Regions from separate parts of the Bradyrhizobium ganzhouense genome, predicted to be linked through region 3. Evidence: riboswitches for the same ligand, from Rfam matches in the RefSeq annotation. Region 3 holds a riboswitch; each other region holds the start of a gene.
The links. Region 3 has a riboswitch for glycine ahead of ACLFLU_RS09475 (D-amino acid dehydrogenase). Riboswitches for the same ligand answer to the same signal wherever they lie in the genome.

Region 1: another riboswitch for glycine. It lies ahead of ACLFLU_RS27395 (D-amino acid dehydrogenase); the one in region 3 lies ahead of ACLFLU_RS09475 (D-amino acid dehydrogenase).
Region 2: another riboswitch for glycine. It lies ahead of gcvT (glycine cleavage system aminomethyltransferase GcvT); the one in region 3 lies ahead of ACLFLU_RS09475 (D-amino acid dehydrogenase).

Annotation. Positions count from the first base shown of each region.
Region 1 is NZ_CP181318.1:5,930,898-5,937,022, reverse strand. Features, by position in the region: gene ACLFLU_RS27410 (ABC transporter ATP-binding protein) at 1-383, opposite strand, end outside; gene ACLFLU_RS27405 (ABC transporter permease) at 413-1,300, opposite strand; gene ACLFLU_RS27400 (ABC transporter permease) at 1,320-2,261, opposite strand; gene ACLFLU_RS27395 (D-amino acid dehydrogenase) at 2,443-3,756, opposite strand; glycine riboswitch at 3,824-3,935, opposite strand; glycine riboswitch at 3,939-4,043, opposite strand; gene ACLFLU_RS27390 (M20/M25/M40 family metallo-hydrolase) at 4,138-5,268, opposite strand; gene ACLFLU_RS27385 (ABC transporter substrate-binding protein) at 5,536-6,125, shown strand, end outside.
Region 2 is NZ_CP181318.1:6,081,821-6,087,945, forward strand. Features, by position in the region: gene alaS (alanine--tRNA ligase) at 1-2,673, opposite strand, end outside; glycine riboswitch at 2,918-3,006, shown strand; gene gcvT (glycine cleavage system aminomethyltransferase GcvT) at 3,152-4,300, shown strand; gene gcvH (glycine cleavage system protein GcvH) at 4,311-4,679, shown strand; gene gcvP (aminomethyl-transferring glycine dehydrogenase) at 4,697-6,125, shown strand, end outside.
Region 3 is NZ_CP181318.1:2,064,831-2,070,955, reverse strand. Features, by position in the region: gene ACLFLU_RS09480 (NAD/NADP octopine/nopaline dehydrogenase family protein) at 1-236, opposite strand, end outside; gene ACLFLU_RS09475 (D-amino acid dehydrogenase) at 370-1,635, opposite strand; glycine riboswitch at 1,783-1,885, opposite strand; gene ACLFLU_RS09470 (amidohydrolase family protein) at 1,937-3,376, opposite strand; gene ACLFLU_RS09465 (M24 family metallopeptidase) at 3,494-4,636, opposite strand; gene ACLFLU_RS09460 (mandelate racemase/muconate lactonizing enzyme family protein) at 4,707-5,930, opposite strand; gene ACLFLU_RS09455 (hypothetical protein) at 6,038-6,125, shown strand, end outside.

The DNA.
Region 1 (6,125 bases), 3.9 Mb from region 3:
GTGTGGGCGCGCAGGACTTCGTCGATCTGGCGGCCGACCGGCACAACCGGATTGAGCGCGGTCATCGGCTCCTGGAAAATCATCGCCATCTGCGTCGCGCGCAGCTGGCGCAGGCGGCGGTCGGTCGCGGTGAGGATCTCCTCGCCAACGAGCTTCACGCTGCCGCCGGTCGGAACCAGCGTGCCCTTTGGCAATAGCCCCATCGTGGTGAGCGACGTCACCGACTTGCCCGAGCCGCTTTCGCCGACAAGGCACAGCGTCTCGCCTTCGCTGACCTGGATCGAGATGCCGTCGATGATCTTCGCACCATTCGGCTTCTTGCCGATGGAGACGACGAGGTTGTTGATCTCGAGGACTGGGGTGGTCATCACTTGATCGGTCATCACTTGATCGGTCATCACTTGATCGGTCATCACTTGCCTTCCCGCTGCTTCATGCGCGGATCGAGTGCGTCGCGGGCGGCGTCGCCGATCAGATTGATGCTGAGGATGGCGATCGAGAGCAAAAGGCCCGGCCAGAAGATCAGCGTCGGCTTGAGCTGAAAATACTGGCGGCCCTCGGCCATGATGTTGCCCCAGGTCGGCGTCTCCGGCGAAATGCCGGCGCCGAGGAAGGAGAGGATCGCCTCGGTAAGGATCGCGGACGCACAGACATAGGTGCCCTGAACGATCAGCGGCGCGATCGTGTTCGGCATCAGATGCCGCCACATGATTTTTGGCAGCGACGAGCCGACCGAGATCGCTGCTTCGACGTAAGGCTCTTCACGGGCAGACAGCACCACCGAGCGCACCAGGCGCGCCACGCGCGGAATTTCAGGGATCGTGATCGCGACCAGCACAGTCCAGATGCTGGCGCCGGACAGCGACACCACGGCGATGGCGAGCAGAATGCTCGGCATCGCCATCAGGCCGTCCATGACGCGCATCAGGACGGAATCGATCAGCTTGAAGAAGCCGGAGACAAGACCGATCGCAAGGCCAATGACGATCGAGAGGATGGCCGAGCCGATGCCGATCAGCAGCGAGACACGGCCGCCATAGATGACGCGCGACAACAGGTCTCGGCCATAGGCGTCGGTGCCGAGCAGGAATTGCGCCGACGAGGGCTTGAGTCGCAGTGACGGCGCCAACTGGATCGGATCATGCGGCGCGATCAGCGGCGCCAGGACCGAGACCAGCACGATCAGCGCGAGCAAGACTGTTGCCGTGGCGATGATCGGCGTCGAGGTGAGGAAACCGAAGCGCGGCCGCAGCGGCGACGTGATCGGAATGGACGACTGGGGAAGGGTATCGACTGACATGTTTGTCCTTGTCCTTGCCTCAGTACCGGATCCGGGGATCGAGCAGCGTGTAGGCTACGTCGATCAGGAGATTGACGACGACGTAGATCAGCGAGGTCAGCAGGATCATCGCCTGGATCACCGGATAGTCGCGGGCCAGCACCGCATCCACCGTGAGACGCCCGATGCCGGGGATGTTGAACACGCTTTCGGTGACGACCACGCCGGAGATCAGAAGCGCAAAGCCGGTGCCGATCACGGTGATCACGGGCACGGCGGCGTTGCGCAGCGCGTGCCGCATCATCACCGCGACTTCGTTGATGCCCTTGGCGCGCGCCGTTCGCACGTAATCCTCGCCGAGCACATCGAGCATCGCCGCGCGCGTCATGCGCGCGATCAGCGCGATGTAGATGAAGGAGAGCGCGCAGGTCGGCAGGATGATGCGCTCGAAGAACTGGCCGAAGCCGGCCGAGATGCTCTTGAAGCCCTGCACCGGCACCCAGCGCAGGTCGATCGCAAACACCTCAATGAGGACATAGCCGACCACGAACACCGGCACCGAGAAGCCGAGCACGGAAAGGCCCATCACGAAACGGTCGATCCAGGTGCCGTGCTTCCAGGCCGCAACCACCCCTAGGGGCACGGCGACGATGACGGCGAGGATGATGGTCGACAGCGCGATCGAGATCGACGGCTCGACGCGCTGACCGATCATCTTCATGACCGGCAGGTTGGAGATCAGCGACGTCCCGAGATCGCCGTGCAGCAGTTTGCCGACCCAGGTGATGAACTGCACGATCAAGGGCTCGTTGAGGCCGAGCGAGGCGCGAATGCGCTCCAGCCGCTCCGGCGTCGCATTGTCGCCGGCGAGGATCGCGGCGGGATCGCCCGGCGTCAGCCGCAGCAGCAGGAACACGAACAGTGCGACGACGCCCATCACGGGCACCGCAGCCAGAACGCGGCGAATGAGATAACCTAGCATGCACCTATCTCCGGCTGCGGAACTTGCGACGCCTTGATGCGCCGGTGGATTCTGTCGTGTCTATCATGCGCGCCTGTCGTTCGGGCTGGAAAAGCCGGCCGGAGAGCCGTCTTGGTGGGGCAAATTGTGTGCCAAGGGCAGGGCGGTCGCAAGGGGCCGCCCCGCATCGATTTGTGACCACTCAGGATGCACGGCGCATCTCGCGCTCAACCCCAAGTTCTCCCCGAAGTGAAGGGACGGTCGGCGGTGCGTTGAGCCCGCGCCAGCCGTCGATGGTTCCGGCAATCATCTGCGCGGTCGCGGCCGACAACGTCCAGCCGAGATGGCCGTGGCCGGTGTTGAAGAACACGCCGGGCATCCGGCCTGCGCGCACCACCGGCATCATGTTCGGCATCATCGGCCGCAGTCCGGCCCACGGAATAATGCGGGACGTCTCGACATCAGGAAAATTGCTGCGCACCCAGTCGACCAGCGGCTGCACGCGGTCGGCGCGGATGTCGCGGTTGAAGTCGTTGAACTCGGCCGTGCCGGCGACACGAAAGCGATCGGCGCCGAGCCGGCTGGTGACGATCTTGGCCGCTTCGTCGAGCAGGCTGACGGTCGGCGTCGCGTTGCGGCTCTCGGCGGTGTCGAGTTGTACGGTGATCGAGTAACCCTTCACCGGATAGACGTTGACGCGTTCGTCGAGCAGGGCGGCGAAGTGACGGCTGGCAACGCCGGCGCAGACCACGACGCCATCGACCTTCAGCATGCCGCGCGCGGAGGCGACCGCGTCGCTTGTGGAAAGATCGGCCCAGCCGAGCACAAAGCCGCCACCGGCTTGCGCGATGGAATCGATGTTCGCTTCATGGATGAAGGTTGCGCCGCGACGCTTGCAGGCCTCTGCCAGCCCGCGCGTGAACTTGTGGATGTCGCCGGTCGCATCCGACGGCGTGAAGAAGCCGCCGTAATAATCCTTGCGCAGCGTCGGCTCGATGCTGCGGATTTCCTCCGGCGTCACCGGGCGCCGATCGAGGCCGCCTTCCTGCAGCAGCGCATTGACGCGCAGGCCGGACTCAAAGCCCTTCTTGTCGTGATAGATGTGCAGGATGCCGCGGCGTTCGAGATCGAAGTCGATGCCTTCGCGCGTTGCGATCTCGAACAGATGCTTGCGGGCTTCGATCGCGAGCCGCGTGGTTTGAATCGTGTTGGCGCGGTAGTTGCCGATATTGGCGACGAACTCGCTCATCCACGAATATTTGTGCCAGTTCGGCCGCGGGTTCATCAGCAGCGGCGCATCGCGCCGGAACATCCAGCGAAGGCCTTTCAGGATCGTCGCGGTGCTGTTCCACACCTCGGCATTGCTGGCGGAGAGCTGTCCGCCGTTCGCAAACGAGGTCTCCATCGCGGCGTAGCGATGCTTGTCGAGCACCGTTACTTTGTAGCCGCGTTCGAGCAGGGCATAGGCGGTCGTAACGCCGGTGATGCCGGCGCCGATGATGGCGATATGGGTCATGTTGAGTTGGGGCTCCCGTGAGTTAGAGACGGCTAACCGCCGGCCCGAAAGCCGTTGGCGGCGCCCCATCTGTCACGGTTACCTGAGAGCTTGATCCGACAGAGACCTCGCGAGGTCTCCGTGGACTATCCCCTTCGGTGGACGTCACGACGATCAAATCGTGCCGTCTCTCTCCAGATCGTCCTGACGATACAGTCCTTTTGCCTGAGAGTTTCCGGGGCGGTTGCTCCGTCGGCGCCGCAACGAAAGCTGGATGCCTTCGTTGCGATCTCTCCCGCATCGTCGCGTGGACCATCGAGCAGTACGATGCGCCTCATTTTTAGACAAGGCTAAATTTCAACCGCGGCTGCCAATGCATTGTGCAGTGCGAAGGTGATTCAATTAATCCAGCGTCGCCAGCAAACCGGCCATCAGGCGACTACGTTCAACCAGACTATCGACCTCGATGAACTCCTCGAGCGTGTGGCCGTTGCCGCCGCGCACACCGAGACCATCGAGCGTCGGGATGCCCATCGCGCCCGTAAAGTTGCCGTCGGATCCTCCGCCCGAGCTCGCATGCGGTAATTCCGCGCCAAGAGATTTGGCGATGCCGCGGGCCTTGTCATACAGCGCCATGGTGCCGGCATCCGGCTCCCACACCGGCCGCGTCACGCCGCGCGTCACCTTGAAGGAGACGTCATTCGCTGTGCCTGAGAGTGCCAGCATCCGCTCGACGCCGCGGTCGAGATCGGCCTGGCGCTTGGCCATGGAGAGCGCCTCGCCGGTGGCGGTCGTTGCAACGCAATTGACCCACTGTCCGCCATGCACGACGCCGACCGAGAAGGTGCAGTCCTCCGTCGTCATCGCGTCGATCGCAAGAATCTGCCGCGCCATCTCGCGGATCGCCGAGCGTCCCGCCGACAATGTCGCGCCGGCGTGGCTGGGCCGCCCCGTCGCCTCCAAATTGAATCGCGCGATGGCGTAGCGTCCGGTGGTGACGCCGTTGTCGGCGCGGCCGGGCTCGGGCACCAGCACATATTTGTTGCGCGCAGCTTCCGCCTCGATGATGTCGCGCGTCGAGGGCGTGCCGACTTCCTCGTCCGGCGTGAACAGAATGGTGATCGGCAACGGCGTGGTGAAAGAGGCGTGCACCAGCTGCCGGATCGCTTCCAGCGAGAGATAATTGCCGCCCTTCATGTCGTAGATGCCCGGGCCGTAGCACTTGTTGCCCTCGCGGCGCCATTTCAGCTTCTCGATGGTGCCGACCGGGTGGACGGTATCCATGTGGCCGGCGATCAGGATGCCCGGCTCGCCTTGCTTCGGATGCGGGAAGCGCGCGCGGACGACGCCGCCGAAGCCCTGCCGGCCGGCAATGCGTTCGATGGTCGCACCCATGATCGCCATATCCCGCGCTGCGATATCGAGCATGCGGTTGACCGCGCCTGCGTCCCAGGTCGGGCTTTCGCATTCCACCCAGGTGCGCAGGCCCTCGAGCATCGCCTCGGAATCGAAGGGAAGATTGGCTGGATTCATCTTAATGTCTCTCAAGCTTCGAAAGATGGAATGCGCATTGCATCAGCGCGGCAGGACAAGCGGGGAGAGTTGTAGAGCCAAACTGATCTTTGTGGAGCCCGTGCATGCGATGCCATGGGCTGCACCGAAACCGGATTGACGCGCTCAAGACTGTCTGCAAGTCTCGAAAGACAAAGGCATTGCATGAGGTTAGTTCGCCTAAGGAACGACCCTTGTGCTCAACCAATGACCCGCCTTTGAACAGTTTCACGTCAGGAGAAACTTTTTATGCTGAGCTTGATGCGCCGGGGGCGTCGCGCGTTCGCCTCCAAACTTGCGCTATCGGTCGTCGCGCTTGCAACGGCAATGGCCTCGCCGGTGTTTGCAGCAGGCAAGACCATCACCGCGGTGATGCATTCGGATCTGCGCATCATCGATCCGATCCTCACCACCGCTTACATCACGCGTGACCATGGCTACATGGTCTACGATACGTTGATCGCGACGGATTCGAACTTCAAGATCCAGCCGCAGATGGCGGACTGGAAGGTCTCCGACGACAAGCTCACCTACACCTTCACGCTGCGCGACGGCCTGAAGTGGCATGACGGCACACCGGTGACGGCGGAGGACTGCGTCGCCTCGCTGAAGCGATGGGCCGCTGTCGACGGCATGGGCCAGCAGATGATGACCTTCACGGCCAGCATCGAGGCGACCGACGCCAAGACCATCACGCTGAAGCTGAAGGAGCCCTACGGCCTCGTGCTGGACTCGATCGGCAAGCCGTCCTCGCGCGTGGCCTTCATGATGCCGAAGCGCCTCGCCGAGACGCCGCCGGACAAGCCGATCCCCGAGCAGATCGGCTCGGGTCCGTTCAA
Region 2 (6,125 bases), 4.0 Mb from region 3:
TGCCATCGCTTTTTCGATCGCCGCGAGCGCCTCGGTCGCCTTGGCACCATCGGGGCCGCCGGCCTGCGCCATGTCGGGCCGGCCGCCGCCGCCCTTGCCGCCGAGCGCTTCGGAGGCGACGCGCACCAAATTCACGGCGTTGAAGCGCGCGGTCAGGTCGGCGGTGACGCCGACCACGATTCCGGCCTTGCCGTCCTCGGTGACGCCGACGATGGCGACCACGCCGGAGCCGATCTGCTTCTTGCCGTCGTCCGCCAGGCTCTTGAGATCCTTCATCTCGATGCCTTCGACCGCACGCGCCATCAGCTTGACGTTGCCGACCTCGCGCACGCCGCTGGCGGCACCATTGCTGCCGGCGGACGCGCCGCCGCCCATCGCGAGCTTCTTGCGGGCGTCGGAGAGCTCGCGCTCGAGCTTCTTGCGCTCCTCCATCAGCGCGGTGATGCGCGCCGGAACGTCGTCGATCGAGGTGCGGAGCTCGTTGGCTGCAGTCTTCGCCAGCGCCATGGTCTCGTTGGCGTGTTTTCGCGCGTAGTTGCCGGTCAAAGCCTCGATGCGGCGCACGCCCGAAGCCACAGCGCTCTCGCCGGTCAGCGTGATCAGGCCGATATCTCCGGTGCGCCGCACATGCGTGCCGCCGCAGAGCTCGACCGACCAGCCGAGCGCATTGACGCCGCGCTCACGCGCGGTCTTGCCCATCGAGACGACGCGAACCTCGTCGCCATACTTCTCGCCGAACAGGGCGCGCGCCCCGGCCTCACGCGCTTCATCGACGCCCATCACACGGGTGGTGACCTCGTCGTTCTCCAGCACCACGTCGTTGGCGATGTCCTCGACGCGGGCAAGCTCTTCCGCCGTGATCGGCTTCGGATGCACGAAGTCGAAACGCAGGCGGTCGGGCGCGACCATCGAGCCGCGCTGGGCGATGTGGTCGCCGAGCACCTGGCGTAGCGCTTCGTGAATGAGATGCGTTGCCGAGTGATGCGCGCGGATCGACGAGCGCCTGCCGTGATCGACCTCGAGCTGCAACGCGGTGCCGACCTTCAGCTCGCCGCTCTCGACCGTGCCGACGTGCACGAAGAAATCGCCGAGCTTCTTCTGCGTGTCGGTGACGCGGAACTTGATGCCGCCCTCACCCGTCAGCAGGCCGGTGTCGCCGACCTGGCCGCCGGACTCCGCGTAGAAAGGCGTCTGGTTCAGCACGAGCGCGCCGGTGTCGCCGGCCTTGAGGCTCGCGACCTCCTGGCCGTCCTTCACCAGCGCGGACACCACGCCTTCGGCGCTCTCGGTCTCGTAGCCTAGAAACTCGGTGGCGCCGAGCTTTTCGCGCAGCGGGAACCAGATCGCCTCGGAGGCCGCCTCGCCCGACCCCTTCCAGGACTCGCGCGCCTTGGCCTTCTGGCGCTCCATCGCGTCGGTGAACGACGCCTGGTCGACGCCGATGCCGCGCGACTTCAGCGCGTCCTGCGTCAGATCCAGCGGGAAACCATAGGTGTCGTAGAGCGTGAAGGCGACGTCGCCGTCGAACATGTCGCCCTTCTTCAACGACGCGCTCTTCTCGTCGAGGATGGCGAGGCCGCGCACCAGCGTCTTGCGGAAGCGGGTCTCTTCGAGACGCAACGTTTCCTCGATCAAATTCTCCGCGCGCATCAGGTCGGGATAGGCCTGGCCCATCTCGCGGACCAGCGCCCAGACCAGGCGATGCATCAGCGGCTCTTTCGCACCCAGCAGCTGCGCATGGCGCATCGCGCGGCGCATGATCCGGCGCAGCACATAGCCGCGGCCCTCGTTCGAGGGCAGCACGCCATCGGCGACCAGGAAGGCCGAGGAGCGTAAGTGGTCGGCAATGACGCGGAACGAGGCGACCGTCTGCTCGTTCGGTCCGTGGCCCAACGCGGACGACGTCGCGTCGATCAAATGGCGGAACAGATCGGTCTCGAACACGCTGTCGACGCCCTGCATGATGCAGGCCATGCGCTCCAGGCCCATGCCGGTGTCGATCGAGGGACGCGGCAGATCCACGCGCTGCTCTTTCGTCACCTGCTCGTATTGCATGAAGACGAGATTCCAGAATTCGAGGAAGCGATCGCCGTCCTCTTCAGGCGAGCCCGGAGGGCCGCCCCAGATGTGGTCGCCGCGGTCGATGAAGATCTCCGAGCACGGGCCGCACGGGCCGGTGTCGCCCATCGCCCAGAAATTATCCGAGGTCGGGATGCGGATGATGCGGTCATCGGAGAAGCCGGCGATCTTCTTCCAGAGCCCGTGCGCCTCATCGTCGGTGTGGTAGACGGTGACGAGCAGCTTGTCCTTGTTCAGCCCAAAATCCTTGGTGATGAGCTTCCAGGCCAGCTCGATCGCGCGCTCCTTGAAATAGTCGCCGAACGAGAAGTTGCCGAGCATTTCGAAGAAGGTGAGATGGCGCGCGGTGTAGCCGACATTGTCCAGATCGTTGTGCTTGCCGCCGGCGCGCACGCATTTCTGCGAGGTGGTGGCGCGCTGATAGGGCCGCTTCTCGACGCCGGTAAAGACGTTCTTGAACTGCACCATGCCGGCATTGGTGAACATCAACGTCGGGTCGTTGCGCGGCACCAATGGCGAGGACGACACGATCTCGTGGCCGTTCTCGGCAAAGAAGTTCAGAAAGGTCGACCTGATCTCGTTGACGCCGCTCATGTTCATCCAATCGGGTGTGCTTGGACCCGCTTCCTGCCGTCCAAACCTGGGATTCGGGCTGATATCTGCGGGCCAAAGCGCTTTTAGACAAGGCCAGCTTCGCTGTCCAGAAACTGTGCAGAGAGATCAGAGGGTTGCCGCAGTCGCGCAATCCCTTGGCAGTCCCCTTGGCAATCCCGTTGAAAGCCGTCAGGTGCGCGTTGACAGGCTTGGCCGGGCTGTGGTCTGTACCCATCTGTATCGTACGGCCACGTCGGGAGAGACCGGCTTCACTGCCGGCGCCGAAGGAGCAACCGCCCCGGAAACTCTCAGGCAAAAGGACCGCGTGGCTTTGACGACATCTGGAAAGAGGCGCCGACGGGCTTAAGGCCCGGACTGCGTCCGCCGACGGGATAATACTCTCAGGCACAGCGACAGATGGGGCTTCGACTGGTGTCCACGGGGAATCCTCCTCGGGGAACCGCCGAGGGCCCCTGTGATGTTTGCGCGCGACGACCGAGAATCCCTTAGACGTACCCCCCTTTACAACCTGCATGTGTCGCTCGGCGGCAAGATGGTGCCGTTCGCGGGCTATGACATGCCCGTGCAGTACCCCGCGGGCGTGCTCAAAGAGCATCTCCAGACCCGCAACCAGGCCGGCCTGTTCGACGTCTCCCATATGGGCCAGATCGCGCTTCGGCCGAAATCCGGCAAAGTCGAGGACGCCGCCCGCGCGCTGGAGCGGCTGGTGCCGCAGGATATCGTGGCGATTGCACCGGGGCGACAGCGCTACGCCCAGTTCACCAATCCCGACGGCGGCCTTCTGGACGATCTGATGGTCGCCAATTTCGGCGATCATTTGTTCCTGGTCGTCAATGCCGCCTGCAAGGCTGAGGACGAGGCGCATCTGCGCGCGAATCTCTCCGAGACCTGCGTCATCGATTCGCTCGCCGATCGTGCACTGATCGCGCTGCAGGGCCCGAAGGCCGAGTCAGCAGTGGCGAAATTGTGTGCAGAAGCCCCCGCCATGAAGTTCATGGACGCCGGCCCGCATCAGGTCGCCGGCCTCGCCTGTTTCGTCTCGCGCTCGGGCTATACCGGCGAGGACGGGTTCGAGATTTCGGTCCTCGCTGCGGATGCCGAACACCTCGCCAAGACGCTGCTGGACAATCCTGATGTGATGCCGATCGGCTTAGGGGCCCGCGACAGCCTGCGGCTGGAAGCCGGGCTCTGCCTCTATGGCCACGACATCGACACCGCGACCACGCCGGTCGAGGCCGCGCTGGAATGGTCGGTGCAGAAGAGCCGCCGCACCGGTGGTGCCCGCGCCGGCGGCTTTCCCGGGGCCGAGAAAATCCTCGCTCACTTCGATCACGGCGCATCCCGCCGCCGCGTCGGCCTGCGCACGGAGGGCCGCGCGCCGGTGCGCGAAGGCGCGCTGTTGTTTGCCGATAGCGCAGGCGGCGAGCCGATTGGAAAGGTCACCTCGGGCGGTTTCGGCCCGAGCCTGAATGCGCCGGTCGCGATGGGCTATGTGCCCACAAGCCTGAGCGCGCTCGACACAAAACTCTTCGCCGAGGTGCGCGGACAATTTCTGCCGCTCACCGTAGCCGCCATGCCCTTCGTGAAAAACACCTACAAACGCTGAGGACAAGACAATGACCACGACGCTGTACACCTCCGACCACGAATGGCTCGCGATCGACGGCGAAGTCGCCACGGTCGGCATCACCGATTACGCGCAGTCCCAGCTCGGCGACGTCGTGTTCGTCGAACTGCCCAAGGTCGGCCGCGCCCTGAAGAAGGCCGAAGCCGCTGCCGTCGTGGAATCGGTGAAGGCCGCCTCCGACGTCTACGCGCCGATCTCTGGCGAAGTGCTCGAGACCAACGACGCACTCGCCGCAGAGCCCGCGCTGGTGAACTCGGACGCGCAGAGCAAGGCCTGGTTCTTCAAGATCAGGATTGCCGACAAGAGCGAGCTCGGCGGCCTCATGGATGAAGCCGCCTACAAGGCACATACGGCTTAAAGACGATGGAGCAAGCGATGACCGCGCACCGTAAAACCAGCGGCGACACCGCCGCCACTTTCGTTCGCCGCCACATCGGCCCCTCGGCGCGCGATGTCACCGCAATGCTCGAAACCGTCGGTGCCAAGAGCGTCGACGCGTTGATGTCAGAGACGCTGCCCGCCTCGATCCGGCAGGCCGTTCCGCTCGATCTCGGCAAACCCTTGAGCGAGACCGAGGCGATCGCGCATATGTCCGAGCTCGCGCGCCAGAACCAGGTCTTCACCTCGCTGATCGGCCAGGGCTATTCCGGCACGATTTTGCCTGCGGTGATCCAGCGCAACATCCTCGAAAACCCCGCCTGGTACACGGCGTATACGCCCTACCAGCCCGAGATCAGCCAGGGCCGGCTGGAGGCGCTGTTCAACTTCCAGACCATGATCTGCGATCTCACCGGGCTCGACGTTGCCAATGCCTCGCTGCTCGACGAGGCCACTGCCGCAGCCGAAGCCATGGCGCTCGCGGAGCGGCACTCGCGTGTGGAAGCAAAAGCCTTCTTCGTCGACAAAGACGTGCATCCGCAGACGCTCGCCGTGATGCGCACCCGCGCCGAGCCGCTCGGCTGGTCGCTGGTCGTCGGCGATCCCCTCACCGATCTCGACAAGGCCGACGTGCTCGGTGCGCTGCTGCAATATCCGGGAACCTCGGGCGCGGTGCGCGACCTCAGGCCCGCGATCGCGGCGCTGAAGGCCAAGGGTGCGCTCGCAATCGTTGCCGCCGATCTGCTGGCCCTGACGCTGCTCGCCTCGCCCGGCGAGTTAGGGGCCGACATCGCGATTGGCTCGGCGCAGCGCTTTGGCGTGCCGATGGGCTATGGCGGACCGCATGCGGCCTATATGGCGGTACGCGATGCGCTGAAGCGCTCGCTGCCCGGCCGCATTGTCGGCCTCTCCGTGGATTCACGCGGCGCGCCCGCCTATCGCCTCGCGCTGCAGACCCGCGAGCAGCATATCCGCCGCGAGAAGGCGACCTCAAACATCTGCACCGCGCAGGTGCTGCTCGCCGTGATCGCGGCGATGTATGCGGTCTATCACGGCCCCGAGGGTCTCGCGCAGATCGCGCGCAATGTGCATCGCCGTGCCGCCGTGCTCGCTGCGGGCTTACGCAAACTCGGCTTTGCGCCGACCAGCGAAACCTTCTTCGACACGCTCAGCGTCGATGTCGGTGCCAAGCGCGCCGAGATCATCGCGCGCGCCACCGCAGAGACAATCAATCTCGGCGTCGGTGAGACGGCGCTTCGCATCGCGCTGGACGAAACCACGACGTCGGCGACGGTCGAAGCGGTGTGGCGCGCCTTCGGCGGCACGCTCACTTACGCCGAGATCGACGCCACCACGCGCGAGGCGCTGCCGGAGACGCTGAAGCGCACCAACGCGTTCCTCACCCATCCGGTGTTCCACGCCCACC
Region 3 (6,125 bases):
AGGACCACGACCGCCACGTCGACTCCGGAGATGGCCGACTTGAGATCTGTCGAAATCAGGGTAGGCTTTGCAACTCCTTCGCCGAGCTTGCCGTCGAATGCAACGCCGCCGAGCTTGATGTGCGGTTCAAGCGTTTCGGCCGAACGCGCCCAGAAATGAACGGAGTGGCCTGCGAGAACCAACTCTGCGACCGAAGCCGCGCCCCCCGCTCCTCCCCCAAGTACCGCAACCTTCATTCTGTTCTCCGCAGATCAAAGCGCAATCCGCGCCACCCGAGAGCCAAGTTTGATCACAGCTTATGATCACAATTGTGATTGTCAAGCGAGAGAATTGCGGACGCCGCATGCAACCACTCGACGATTCGACGGGCTACGTTGCCAGTCGGAGCCATTCCGTGATGCTGGGCCCAAATTCGCCGGCAAGGCATTCGGCAACCGTCTCCGCTGTTGCGGCCGAAAGGGTCCAGCCCAGGTGGCCGTGGCCAGTGTTGTAGAAAACGCCCGGCATCCTGCCCCTACCGACACGCGGCATCATGTTCGGCATCATCGGACGCAACCCGGCCCAGGGCACGACGCGGTTGGTGTCGACAGAGGGGAACAGGGCTCGCGTCCAGTCAACCAGCGGCTTGATGCGATCTTGGCGTATGTCGCGGTTCATGCCGTTGAACTCTGCCGTTCCGGCAACGCGAAAGCGCATAGCGCCCAATCGACTGGTAACGATCTTGGCGCCATCATCGAGCAGGCTGACCCAAGGTGCCGCTTTCTGGCTCTGCTCGTCGTCAAGGTGCACGGTGATCGAATAGCCCTTTACAGGGTAGACATTGAGACGGTCGCCGAGCATCGCCGCGAGGTCGCGGCTTGCGGAACCGGCGCATATGACAACACTGTCGGCATCGATCTCATCGACACGAGCGCCGCCCGAAGGCTCGTCACGCGAATACTGGATGCGGAAAATTTCGTCCCGAGCGATCTCCCTCACGGTGGCGTCAAAAACGAAGCGCACGCCATGTCTCTCGCATGCCTTGGCAAGACCGCAAACGAACTTGTGGATGTCTCCGGTTGAATCCGATGGGGTATAGAAGCCTCCGAAGAAGTCGCCGTGCAGCGTCGGCTCGATCGACTTCACCTCTGCGGCCGTCACTGGACGACGGTCCAAGCCCCCCTCCACGAGAATGGCATTGACCTTCAGCGCGTGCTGGAAACTCTGCTTATTCCGATAGAAGTGAAGGATGCCGCGACGCTCGTGGTCGAAGTCGATGCCCTCGCGCTCGGCAATGGCGAAGAGATGCTTGCGTGCGGCGATGGCGAGCCGCGTCGTCTCAACCGTGTTGTCGCGATAGTTCTTGATGTTGAAGATAAATTCGCCAAGCCAGGAATATTTGTGCCAGGTCGGCGCTGGATTCATGAGGAGCGGTGCATCGCGCCTCAACATCCACTTCATTCCCTTGATGATCGTGGACCAGCTGTTCCAGACCTCCGCATTGCTCGCGGAAAGTTGGCCACCATTGGCGAACGATGTTTCCATGCCCGCGTAGCGCTGACGCTCGATCACCGTAACGGAATAGCCGCGATTGAGAAGGGCGTAGGCGGTGGTCACGCCGGTGATACCGGCGCCGATGACGACAACATGTGGCATATCGCTCTCCGCGATCAAAGTTGGGAAGCGGACCGAAGCCCGCGGCTTGTCCCCAATCTGTCGCTGTACCTGAGAGATTAACCGCGACGGCTCGGCCGACGCGGCGGTCCCCTTCGGTGGGCACTCGAAGTGCCACTCTCCAGATCGTTCAGCTGCACGGTCACTTTTGCCTGAGAGTTTCCTGGGGGTTGCTCCTTCGGCGCCGGCCAACACCGTCACGACGGCGACCGATCTCTCCCATGCAGCCTATTGAACGCGATAGGTTCTTCTCTCTTGCTCCTCCGCAGTTGGAGTCGGCCCGTCAATTGCCAACGTCGTAAAGCGTCGTGGTCGTCTCGACCGCTTCGTCATGCAGACCAGCGCGCTCTACCGCCGCCGCGGCGAGTTGCCGGGCTTTGCGCCGAATCTGCGCCTCGTCAACTCCCTGCACCTTGCCGTCGACATATGACGTCTTCCCATCAACCCAAGTCTGCACGATCGAAGCGGTCGATGCAGAGAATACCAAAGCTTGCAGTGGATCGTAGAACGGCGTCCATTCGACGTGATCCAGGTCGAAGAGGACGAAATCGGCTTTCTTGCCGATTTCCAGCGAACCGATCTCGTCGTCCCACATCAACGCCTTCGCACCTTCGATAGTCGCGGCGCGTAGTGCTTGTCGTGCGGTGAATATGTCCGGTTGCAAGCGGGCGTCCTTGAACATGCCGGCGACGAGCAGCATTTGCCGCATGAGGTTCATGTTGCCAGCGGCCGACACGCCATCGGTGCCGAGGCCGACTTTAACGCCGGCCTTCACCATCTCAGGATATTTGCCGATCGCGGTTGCACCCTTCCCCAGCTTGAATGACGAGCATGGGCAGAAGGCGACGCTGGCGCCACGCGCGGCGAGCAGACGGACCTCGTCGTCGGAAACAGCCGCGCCGTGAGCGATGACCAGGTTCTTTCCTATGCCTCCGGCCCGATCGATGCGGGTGATCGGCCAACAGCCATATTTTTTCTCGCAAACCCTCGCCTCCTCGATCGAGGTGGCGAGATGATAGGTCGTGCCGACGCCCAACCTCTCAGCCAGTTTCACCGCTCCAACGTGGAGCTCGAGGCTACACGGTTCCTTGCCTTCGATATTGACCCAGCAACGGGCACGGCCGTCGAGGGCGCCATTGTAGCGGACCACACAATCCTCAAGCACCTTGAGTGCGGCCTCGGCGTTCGGGAAGAAATGATGATCCACCATTTCCTGGGTCCAGCCGCGGGGGAGCTCGGGCGGGGGATTGTCGGCCGCGTGCCGCCCGGTGATGCCGCGAATACCGACCTTTTCCATCGCGCGAATGACGATGCCGGGATCGTATTGCGAGCCCATGTCAAGAAAGCACGTGGTGCCACAACGCAGCATCTCAGTGATGCCCAGCAGCGCGCCCCAATATTCGTCTTCTTCGGTGATGTGCGCGTAAAAAGGCTTAGCCCAGTGGAACACCCAGGCGCGGGTATTGAGATTATCCGGAAAGACCGCGCGCGACAGCGTCTCCGATAGATGAACGTGGCTGTCAACGAAGCCCGGGCAGACACCGAGCATCTTGCCATCGATCACCTTGTCGAAACTGACCTTCTTCTGCCGCGCGGCCACATCATCGGCTGGACCGATATCCGAGATGCGGTCGTTCTCGACCACGAGACTGGCGTTGCGCACGACCGTGTCGTTCTTGTCGACCGTGAAGGCGAAGTTCAAGTCCTTGATCAGCGTGCGCATGCCTCTTCACCCAATACTCTACCATCACGACCGCCCCGCCGGTCACCGCGCCGTTACGTCGGGCAATTTGGAGCGGCCTTCACCAAGCTAAGCAGCCCGTCCCCCTCGGAGCCTCCGTCAAGCGACGGCGGCCCTGCGCACGGTCTCGCCTCTCTTGGCCGTACCCACGGGAATCAACCGGTCGGTGTCAGCGTAGTCGGAAAGCAGTTCCGATCCATTGGCCGTCACCAGCAGCATATCCTTGTTCTGCATGCCGAAGCCATGGCCGGTGTCGTAACAAAGCGGCTCGAAACCGAGCACCATGTTCTCCTCGAGCGGCGCGTCGGTGCCCGGCTTGCCCAGCACCGGCGTCATTCCGAGGTAGGGATCTTCGTGCAGGTGCAGCCCAATGCCGTGGCCCACGAACGAGATCGGCGGCAGATCGAGCTTGGCGAGCTTCGCAATGAACGCATCGTAGATTTTGCGACAGCTCGCGCCCGGCTTCACTTTCTCCATGATTTCGTATTTGCATTCGACCAGATGCGCCCAGATCTTCTCGGCCATGGGCGGCGCCTCGCCGACGATCGCCGTACGGCAGACGCCAGCCTGATACCCCTCGATGACGGAGAAGATCTCCACCCGGCAGACGTCCCCACGCTTCAAGATACGCTCCGATGGGCCGACGTTTGGCAAGACGCTACGCTCGCCGGTCGCCACGATCATCAGCTTGAAGTGATCGGCGCCCAGAGCATAGACATTCCGGGTCAGGTGGCCGGCGATGTCCATTTCGGAATTGCCCTCGTCGACCACGGCGAGAGTGTCGGTAATGGCCTGGTCGGCAATACGAGAAAGCTTGCGCAAAAGCGCAATCTCCTCCGAGGTCTTGATTTGACGGAGCCGCGCCAGGATCGGCTCGGCACGCTCGAACTTCGCGGCCGGCATGGCCACGAGCAAACGGGCAAAATCACCTGCCGGCAGGTAATCCATTTCGAGTCCAATGCGAGCCTGAGCAAGTCCGAGCCCCGCGAGCTGGTCGGCGAGCACAAGCATGGGATCGTCCGAGAATTCCGCCCAAATGCGCGTCGGCACGTCCGGCTGGCGACGCTTGATCGTCGACGCCTCCATATCGACGCCGAACAATGCCGAGCGGCCGTCGGCAGTGACGATGGTCATTGCATGGCGGTGCCGGATGAGCGGTTGCGAGGGGACCACGAACCCCGCAGTGTACGAGAAATTCTCAGGCGAAGAGCAAATGATGGCATCCAACCCATGCTGAGACATTGACTTGACTTGTTTCGCGACAATTTCCGCCCGCATGACTGCTCCCTTTTTTCAACTTCTTGCTGCGCGCTTAATCCCGCACGCGGTACTTTTCGATTTTCTTCTGATCGACCTCGATACCCATTCCCGGTCCGGATGGAACGACGATTGCGCCATCTGCGACCTTCATCGGTTCGGCGAGCAGATCATCCTTGTAGTAGATGCCGGCAACCTGACCGTGCTGGAACTCTGCCGGCGTCGAAATCGGAATGACGCAAGACAGGGTCACGGAGGGTGAGGCTGCGGCGAGTTGAACGTTGGCGAGATTCCCGATCCCGGTCTCGATCGAACCGTTGACGTTACAGATGATGCCGGCCGCCCGGCACACCGCCCCGACCTCCATGGCTTTGTAGAGACCACCAGCCTTTGTCGTGTAGATGGACACGATTTGGATGCCGCCGGACCGAACGATCTGGATCGAATCGTGCGCATTCCACGCCGACTCGTCGGCCATGACGGGCGCGTCGATGCGGCGACCAACCTCGGCAATGCGCTCGATGCCCATGACGGGCTGTTCGACATATTTCAGTCGATTCTTCTCCATCCGACGAACAATTTGAACGGCCTCGCCGGGCGTCTTGTAGCCTTCGTTGGCGTCCACGCAGATTTCGACGGCATTACCGGCGACCTCGCGAACGGCATCGACCATTGCAACGTCTCGATCCGGATCGACCCCGATCTTCACCTTGATGGTTCGCACCCCCTCCTGCACGAGCTTTGCAACCTCGACGCGCGCCTCTTCGATCGAGATCAAGCCGATGGAATGCGTAACGGGCACACGATCGCGCGCCCTGCCGCCGAGCAGGGTACTGACGGGGATATCGAGCCAACGACCGGCAAGGTCGTAGGCGGCGAACTCGACGGCAGCCTTGGAATAGGGGTAGCCCCTGATGACTGCGTCCATTCGCGCGTGCAGTTCGGCGATGTTCCCGAGCTCGACACCGACTATCGCGGGAGCCAGATAGGTGTCGATCACGACTCGCGCGATCAGAGCGGATTCGCCGAAATACCGGCCGAATTCACCACCCCAGTCCTTGAGCGCCGGCGCTTCGCCCCAACCAACGCGACCGTCGCTGTCGGTCATCTTGACGATGACGTATCGACCGATCACCTCGGTCAGACCTGCCCATTTGTGCTCTCGCCGCGTCGGCAGTTGGACAATCAATGTTTCGACGGATTTGATCGTGGGCAAATGGGCCTGCCTTATTTCGTTTTGGTTTCGCGCCCAGTTTGCTATGGTCGAAACCAAGATCATTTAGCGTGATCACACTTTATGATCATAAACCGTAACGGTCAAGTGTCGCAGCGACGGCATTGCGCATGGCGTAGGCGCCGACGGTCCGCGGGTCAGAGGAGGAAAAATTGACGATCGTCGAAGCAACAAACTACTTCGCCAGGCAGGATCAGGCGCCGGCGGTGCTCCAACAGCGCCGCCAGGCAAGCGGCATCC